2 regions of the Paenibacillus beijingensis genome follow, and region 1 is predicted to be linked to the other one. Evidence: riboswitches for the same ligand, from Rfam matches in the RefSeq annotation. Region 1 holds a riboswitch; the other holds the start of a gene.
The links. A riboswitch is a leader RNA that binds a small molecule or an ion and turns the genes downstream of it on or off. The one in region 1 is predicted to bind glycine.

Region 1 (4,439 bases):
GAGATTATCGGGGAAGCGATGCTCGGTGCGGATCTGCAGGCTTTGGGGGGGTGACCGCCAATGTGGAGATTCATTCATACCGGAAATCGTTCTCCGGCGGAGAACATGGCGATCGACGAAGCGATACTCGCCGCGCAAGAAAAGGGGCTTGTGCCGCCGACCGTCCGCTTCTACGGCTGGAACCCCGCTTCCGTGTCCATCGGCTATTTTCAGCCGAGCAAGGAGATCGACTTCGGGGCGCTTCGCGAGCGCGGCCTCGGCTTTGTCCGGCGGGCGACCGGGGGACGGGCGGTACTGCATGATAACGAGCTTACCTACAGCCTTATCGTCCCGGAGAATTATCCCGGCATCCCGGCGAGCGTAACGGAAGCTTATCGCGTGCTGAGCATGGGGCTGCTGCTCGGCTTTCGCAAGCTCGGTCTAGACGCCAGGATGACGGGACTGGACGTGCCGGCGGGCAATGGGGCCGCATCTTCCCCGGGCGGGCCGATGTCCGCGGCTTGTTTCGATTCGCCTTCCAAATACGAGCTCGTCGTCGAAGGAAGAAAAATTGCGGGCAGCGCGCAGATGCGTTCCAAGGGAGTTATCCTTCAGCACGGCTCGATCCTGCTGGAGCTAGACGTGGATACGCTGTTCGAGGTTCTCCGTTTCCGCGAGCCGTCCGACAAATGCCGAATGAAGAAGGTTTTTGAACGCAAAGCGGTGGCCATTAATTCATGCCTTCGTCATAAAGGCCTGCCGATTGCGACGATGCGGGATCTGGAGCAGTCTTTCCGGTCCGGATTCTCGGCAGGACTGGGCACAGATCTTGTTACCGGGGAGCTCACCGAATACGAGACGGATCTGGTGAGGCGCCTGGCTCAAGAGAAGTATGCCGCTGACAGCTGGAACCTGCAAAGATAATGAAACCCGGCAACGGTTCACCTAATTACGGGTCAATACCTCTCGAATGATGATATAAATAATAACGTAACGTGTTACGAAAGTTTAGACAAAGTGTGACATAATGTGATCAAATGTGACATAAGGATTGACTAGATTTAGTTTTTTAAATAAAATAAAAATATACTTAACATACTGCGAATGAAGATAATATGAAAAGCCGATCCGGCGCCGAAGGAGCAAGTCCTAAAAAAATACCTTTAGGATAATCTCTCAGGTTACTAGAATATTATCGGACGCAACTCTGGAGAGTGCCGTTTGGCCACCGAAGGGGAAACCTTTCTCGTTTATGATCCGTCTGATGGAGACGAGAAAGGAAAGCTCTCAGGTAAAAGGACAGAGAAAGGTCTCGAGGCCTTTCTCTGTCCTTTTTCTCTATTCGGATCGATTACTTCCAGGCGATATAGAGCGGAAGTGATGACCGAGCTTCACAGCCTTACTTATTCGGATAGGAGGTAATGAGTTTGCTGTCAGATCAAAAGGTGGTCATTATCGGAGCGGGAGTGGTTGGTTGCAGCACCGCGTATTTCTTGAGTCAAAAAGGAATTCGCAACATCACGGTGCTGGAACAGGGGCCGTTGTTCGAAACCGGCGGATCGACCTCCCATGCCCCAGGCTTGGTGTTTCAACTGAACGGATCCAAAACAATGACCCGGCTCGCGTCCGAAACCGTCAAATGCTTCATGAGCCTCGACCTTGACGGCCAGCCGTGTTTCTATCCGGTCGGCGGGCTCGAAGTGGCGGCCACGCCAGAACGATGGGAAGAGCTCAAGCGCAAGCGCGGACTGGCCGTCTCATGGGGGATAGAAGCTTCGCTCCTTACGCCGGAACAGTGCGCTGGACATTTTCCGCTGCTGGATCCTTCCAGAGTTTACGGAGGATTGCATGTGGCTACAGACGGAATCGCCAAACCTCTCCGTGCCGTACAGGTAATGGCCCGATATGCGAAGGAACGGGGGGCCGAGTTTTACGGAAATATCGAAGTTACCGGCATCGAGGTTGCAGATGGCCGGGTTACGGCGGTAAAAACAAACGACCGTATCTATGAAGCCGATGTTGTGCTTTGCTGCGCAGGCATGTGGGGACCAAAGATCGGCCGGATGGCGGGGGTTTCCATCCCTCTTCAGCCGATGGCGCATCAATATGCGTATACTTCCCCCTTAAAGGAATTTGCCGATGAGACGGAAGAAGTACGGCTGCCAATCCTCCGGCATCAGGACCGCTCGCTTTATTTCAGGCAAATTTTCGACGGAATCGGCATGGGCTCCTATCAGCATCGGCCCATACCTGTCGAAGTCGAACAGATCGCCCGTCACGGCGAGACGGAAGAAATGCCGTCCGTCCAGCCGTTCACTCCGGAAGATTTCGGGAACGCATGGCAGGACGCAACCCAGCTGCTTCCGGCCTTGAAGGTTGCGCCGGTCAAGCGCGCGATTAACGGACTCTTCTCCTTCACTCCGGACGAGATGCCGATCTTGGGCGAGGCCGCCAAGGTCAAAGGATTTTGGGTTGCTGAAGCGGTTTGGGTAACACATTCGGCAGGCGTCGGCAAAGCGATGGCCGAGTGGATGGTCGACGGCGTACCGGATGTTGATTTGGAAGTGTGCGACATCAATCGTTTCGATTCCTATTCCCAAAGCCCTGCTTACATCAAACAGCGTTGTTCGGAAGCGTTCGAGAAAGTTTATAACATTCACCATCCTCTGGAGCCTGCCGATTCTTGTCGCAATATGAGATTAAGTCCGTTCTACGCGAGGCAGAAAGAGCTTGGCGCACAATTTACGGAAACGAACGGGTGGGAGCAAGCGCGGTGGTACGGGGCGAACGACGCAATGGCAGCCGGACGAGCAAATAACATCCCGGAGCGCGCCGGATGGGAAGCCCGGTATTGGTCGCGGGCTGCAGGCGCAGAACATCTTATTGCACTTGAACAGGCGGCGATGTTTGATCTTACGGCTTTGAAGAAGCGCGGCCGGTTGACCGGCGAAGGAGCAGCGGAATTTTTGCGGATGCTTACAACCGGTTTCTCGCAAAACCGCCCGGGCTACGCTTCCTCAGCACTCATGCTGAATGAAAGAGGAGGCATTAAAGGGGACCTTAACGCGGTTTGTTTGTCCGATACCGACTTTTTCTTCACGGTCAAAGGAGCGGTGGAATGGGATTGGGTTCAGAGACAGCTTCGGCAGTCGCCTTTCGCATCGTCCGTTCGGATCGAGGATCTGAGCTCGGGTACGTGCACAATAGGGATTCTCGGACCAATGGCCGCCGACATCATGCAAGCGGCAGACCGCACTGCCTTTAATCCCGGCAGGTGGATTCCGGGTCAGGCGCGGGAGCTGCACATCGATACAGTGCCGGTAATGGTCGTTTACCTCCCGACGTTCGGACTTCCCGGATGGGAACTGTACACGAGCCACGATCAAGGACTCAGGCTCTGGGATCTGCTGTGGGAAGCGGGAAGGCCGCACGGGCTGATTGCAGCCGGTAGTCAGGCTTACGATAGTTTGCGGCTCGAATCACGTACCCCGGACTATGGAAAAGATTACTGGAGCGAACATGATCCTTACGAAGCGGGAATCGAGGAGGCGGTCGAGGCGGGTAAGACCGGGTTCATCGGCGACAGGGCATTATCGGAGCGGCGAGCCGCCGGTCCCAAGCAATCGCTGACGGTACTGACGGTTGACGATCCGTCGGTGGTCATCATGGGATACGAACCTGTATTCGACGGCGACAAAGCCGCAGGTTTTATTACGAGTACCGGTTACGGATACTCCGAAGGAGGGACCATTGCGTACGCGTGGTTGAGCCCGCAGGCGGCTCTCGCCGGAAAAACGCTGCAGGTCGAATATTTCGGGCGCCGTTACCCGGTAACGGTTGCCGCACAATATTCAGTTGCCGCCAAGTAAGAGAAACCAATTGAAGGGGAGATTGCATTGAAGCAGCATTATGATGTGATTGTCATCGGACTTGGGAGCATGGGAAGTGCAGCTGCCTATCATTTGGCGAAGCGGGGGCAGCGCGTGCTCGGGCTTGAGCGGTTCGGATCGCCGCACGATCAAGGTTCCCACCACGGCGGTTCACGCATTATTCGCCAAGCGTATTTTGAAGATCCCGCTTATGTTCCGCTCCTTCTGCGGGCCTATGAATTATGGGAAGAGATCGAGAAGGAAAGCGGCACCAACATTTTAAACATCACCGGCGGCCTCATGATGGGCAGCGAAAACAGCCTCACGGTAAAGGGCAGTATCGATAGCGCGAAGGCGTGGAACTTATCGTACGACATTCTTGATGCCAAAGAAATACACAGAAAATTCCCAATATTCACACCACCCGAAGGCACAATCGCCTTATACGAAGAGAAAGCCGGTTTTGTAAGACCTGAGAATAGCGTGCTCGCTCATCTGCTTCAAGCTGAGAAACACGGTGCGGATCTGAGGTTTTTCGAACCCGTTATCCGTTGGGAAGCCCATCCTTCCGGTGAAGGAGTGACCGTTGTC
Region 2 (4,439 bases), 520 kb from region 1:
AACAGCCAAAAGTACGATCCGGAAAGCGGCAGCCAGCCGGCTTTAAAAATATTCGTTGCCTGCGGCGTGGAAAAAATCGCATACGTATACGCCCCTACGGCAAAAAAGGCGACGAACCCCAGATCGAGAAGCCCGGCAAATCCGACCACGATGTTAAGCCCAAGCGCCATCGCAATATAAATGCCGCATTGGGTTGCGACCTCCATATACGATTCGTGGGAGCTGCCGCCCGACGTGGCAAACGGAATGACGACCAAAAGCAGGACCGCGGCAATCGCCCACTTTATCCGAATGGGAAACGACGTATAATAAAGAAGCAGCAACGAACTGAGGAGTAGCAAAAACGCAACGACCGACCGGTTCATCAAATAAACGCCCAGAGCGGTAATAATGACAAATAAAGCCAAAACCGCCGCTTGGGTGAACCGGCTTTGCTTCAGCGCTGTTTTCATCTTATTCATCAATGTTCACCTACACTTTCTCTTTGACCGCTTTGCCGAACATTCCTTCGGGTTTAAAGATCAAGACGAGAATCAAAATCGCAAACGCGAACACGTCTTTATACTCCCCGCCGAAACTGCCGCCCGAAATGATCCCGAGATTAGCGGAGGCGAACATTTCCAGCACTCCGAGCACGAGCCCGCCGAACATGGCTCCGCGGATATTTCCGATGCCCCCCAGAACGGCCGCCGTAAACGCTTTAATGCCGAGGACGTAGCCGATGAAGGGATCGATCGTTCCGTACTGCTGGGCGAACAGGACGCCTGTCGCGCCGCCGAGCGCGGACCCGATAAAAAACGTGAGCGCAATGACCTTGTTGACATTAATGGACATCAGCGATGCCGTTTCCCGGTCCTGCGCAACGGCCCGCATCGCAACGCCCCATTTGGAGCGCTTGATGAACAGATCCAAGCCGACCATCAGAAGAATGGCGACCGCAATTACAATGATCGTGTTCATTTTCAGAAACCCGTCGCCAAAGCTCCCCCAAACGGAAGAGGTTCCCAGTTTTAGATTCTGATTGTACAGCGTCGGGGCGCTGACAATGTAATTGCCCGTTTTCAATTCGGCGATAAACCGGACCAGGTCCTGCAGCAGGAACGATACCCCGATCGCAGATATGAGCGAAATCAATTTAGGCGCTCTTCTTAGCGGCCGGTACGCGATCCGTTCGATTCCGACGCCCAGTATCCCCGTGATCAGCATCGCCGAAACGAGCAGAAAGATATAAACGATCCAGCCCGGCATACTGCCCAGCCAACCCGCGGACTTAAAGAGAAGCAGCGTGGAGGTGCCGACAAACGCGCCCGTCATAAATATTTCGCCATGAGCGAAGTTGATCAGCTCCAGTATTCCGTAGACCATCGTGTAGCCGATTGCGATGACGGCATAGACGGCGCCTAGCGTAATGCCGTCGATCAATACCTGAGGCAGCGTCTGGATAATGCTGGAGAACATGGCATAACCCCTTCATTGATAAAAATGGCAAAAGAGGTACATTAAGCACATACCTCTTTTGCATATGATCAAATATTGACGTTACGACGTTACTTGGCTACTTCGGAGATAAGGGAACCCGGGTAAGTGGCCTCTTTGTATTCGTACACGAACACTTTGGCGAAATCGTTGTCGCCCTTGCCGTCAAACGTTACTTTGGTCGCAAGGCCTTCGTAATCTTTCGTTGCGCGCACCGCGTCGCGAACTTGTTCACGCGAAGGAAGCTTGCCGCCGTTTGCGTCTACGGCGCTTTTTAACCCGCTCAGAATGAGGCTCATGCAATCGTAAGCGTAAGCGGAATAAGCGTCGACGCTTTTTCCGAATTTCGCTTTGTAATCGTCGGCCCATTTCTTACCGTTATCGGATTTCGTAATATCGGTCGCAACCGAAGTGTACAGAACGCCTTTCGAGCTGTCGCCCGCGATGTCAATCATACCCGACGAGTCAATCGCGTCCCCGCCCATAAACGGAGCGGTGATGCCTTTCTCTCGCGCTTGCTTGACGATCAAGCCGCCTTCCGCATATACGCCGCCGAAGAAGATGAAGTCCGGCTTTTTGCTGAGCACCTGGTTGAGCACGCCGTTGAAGTCCTTCTCGCCGACCGTAATCCCTTCGTAGCCGGCAACGGCTGCGCCCAGCTTCTCGACCTCGCCTCTGAACGCATCCGCGAGCCCTTGGCCGTATGCCGTCTTGTCCTGGATAATAAACACGTTTTTGGCGCCGACCGTATTAACCGCATATTGAGCCGCGGCCGGGCCTTGGAAGTCATCACGGGCGACAATCCGGTTGACGGCTTTCAAATTGCGGTCCGTCACTTCGGTCGCCGTATTGGAGGGGGAAACCATGGGAATATTATACTTTTCGTAGACAACGGAGGATGGAATCGCGACCCCGGAGTTCATATGGCCGACGACGGCGAGGATGCTGGTGTCAGCGCCGATCAATTCCGCGTTCGCCACTCCTTTTTTCGGATCCCCTTGATCGTCGTAAGGCGCCAGCTGCAGATCGAAGCCAAGCTTTTCAAACTCCGCTTTATGCTCTTCAAGCGCAAATTGCGCGCCCAGCTTGATGGCCTCGCCTTGAACGGCGCTGCCTCCGGACAGAGGAGATTGGGTCGCAATCTTAATCACGGTTTTTTTATCGGACGAGCCGCCGGATGCCGAGGTGTTTTCGGTCGAGCCGGACGAACCGGACGAGCCGCATGCCACCAACAGCGCGATCATCATGGTAGAGATTAACATCACCGCAAAACTTTTTTTCATGTTCATAAAAACCCTCCTCGATTGTTCTCATTTGTCGGGACAAGCTTTTCGGATTGAATCATGATGATATGCGTTTGTTACGTTTCTAATCTCCATCTTCACCTTCTGATCGCGTAAGATCCGCCCTCTTAAAATCACCCCGGTTATGTATCAAATTTGTGTAAAAAGTAAAAAAACAACGAATAAAGAAACGGATATGAGGGGTGCCCGCCGTTTCTTTACCCCCTGTCCTTTGTACCTGAGAGTTACCTTCGGAAGATTGTCCTCCATCCAAAGTTTCTCCTTCGGCGACCCTGACGGGTTCTCTCCAGAGGTGTGTCCGGTATTGGTCCTTTTGCCTGAGATCTTCACCCTGACCGGGCTTATTCCTTCGGCGTTACTTTAATGTAAAGTAATCTCTCCCAAAACCTTCATCCACATATCAAATTGTCCTTTTTTTTACATTATTACATGAATGAAAAGAGGTTTGTCAACGTTTATTTTTTTGGTGTTACATTCGTGTTTGGTTTGATAACACGAAACAAATACGCGATACAGCTAAAATAAAGGTATGTAAGCGCATTCTCAAATTGAAGCGCCCTGCCATTCGTTCAGCGGGCGTTCAAAATCGACAAAAACCCCTCCGGGCCGGCGGACGTTTTGACGTCCGGCACAAGCCGGGAGGGGTCTGCCTTGATTGCTGATTATTCCGCAGGACGGGCAGCCTCTACTCATAATGGTCAAACAAGACCGCCAGTTCCTCGACGGCTCGTTCTTCGTCCGGACCTTCCGCCGTCAGGGTGACCGGCGTCCCTTTCGTGACATCGAGCGCCATGACGCCCAGGATGCTTTTCGCATCCGAAATAACGTTCTTGGCCTGCCACACAATCCGGATTTCCGATTCGAACGATGCAGCCGCCGTCGTCAGCTTTTTGGCGAAAAGGACGTGGAAGCCGTTTTGGCGCATTATTATTTCTTTTGTGGTCATCGTGCGCTGCACTCCTTTACTTAGATATCGGATCTTACGGTTTGCAGATCTTTCACGATTTGATTATACTGCTTGTCCAGCCGGTAAAACCACAGGATGACAAGCTGAAGCACGGACAAGAGGATCGGCACATATATGAAGAGCATTTGAATCGACGCAAGCGCCGAGGCGCTTAAGCTCGCTTGCCCCCCGACGTAACCGCCGAGAGCCAGACCCCATCCGACGAGCGCCGCACCGAAGCCGCTGCCCGCTTTCGTCCCGAAGCTGCCCGCGCTGTAGACGAGGCCTTCAGTCCGCATCCCGGTTTTCCACTCGCCGTATTCCACCGTATCGGCCAGCATCGCAAAGAAGGTGCCCATGATTGGCGCCGTACCCATGGATTTGATTACCAGGCCGGCAATAACAAACGTAAGGTCGTCCGGTTTGAAAGCCGTAACCAGAGAGCCCGCAATCAAAATCACGCTGCCGGCCATAGCCGCATTCCGCTTTCCAAAGCGCTTGATGACGGGAGCAAGCAGAAAATAGGCGACCAATAACGGGATGAGGTTCGCCAATCCCAAGATGCCGACCAAATCCACGTTATCCAGCATATACTGCGCGTAATAAACAATCATCGTGCTGCCCATGGCGTTGTTGGCAAAAAACACAATCGCGAATACCAGGAGCAGCGCCCAGTACTTGTTTCTAAAAAGCGCTTTCAGACCGCGCCTGAA

Region 2: linked by a shared signal. The riboswitch ahead of VN24_RS09640 (branched-chain amino acid ABC transporter substrate-binding protein) and the one ahead of VN24_RS07415 (GcvT family protein) in region 1 are both predicted to bind glycine.

Annotation. Positions count from the first base shown of each region.
Region 1 is NZ_CP011058.1:1,639,470-1,643,908, reverse strand. Features, by position in the region: gene lpdA (dihydrolipoyl dehydrogenase) at 1-54, shown strand, start outside; gene VN24_RS07425 (lipoate--protein ligase family protein) at 61-903, shown strand; glycine riboswitch at 1,177-1,292, shown strand; gene VN24_RS07415 (GcvT family protein) at 1,407-3,848, shown strand; gene solA (N-methyl-L-tryptophan oxidase) at 3,876-4,439, shown strand, end outside.
Region 2 is NZ_CP011058.1:2,162,883-2,167,321, forward strand. Features, by position in the region: gene VN24_RS09630 (branched-chain amino acid ABC transporter permease) at 1-461, opposite strand, end outside; gene VN24_RS09635 (branched-chain amino acid ABC transporter permease) at 472-1,458, opposite strand; gene VN24_RS09640 (branched-chain amino acid ABC transporter substrate-binding protein) at 1,548-2,759, opposite strand; glycine riboswitch at 3,076-3,173, opposite strand; gene VN24_RS09645 (HPr family phosphocarrier protein) at 3,466-3,726, opposite strand; gene VN24_RS09650 (MFS transporter) at 3,747-4,439, opposite strand, start outside.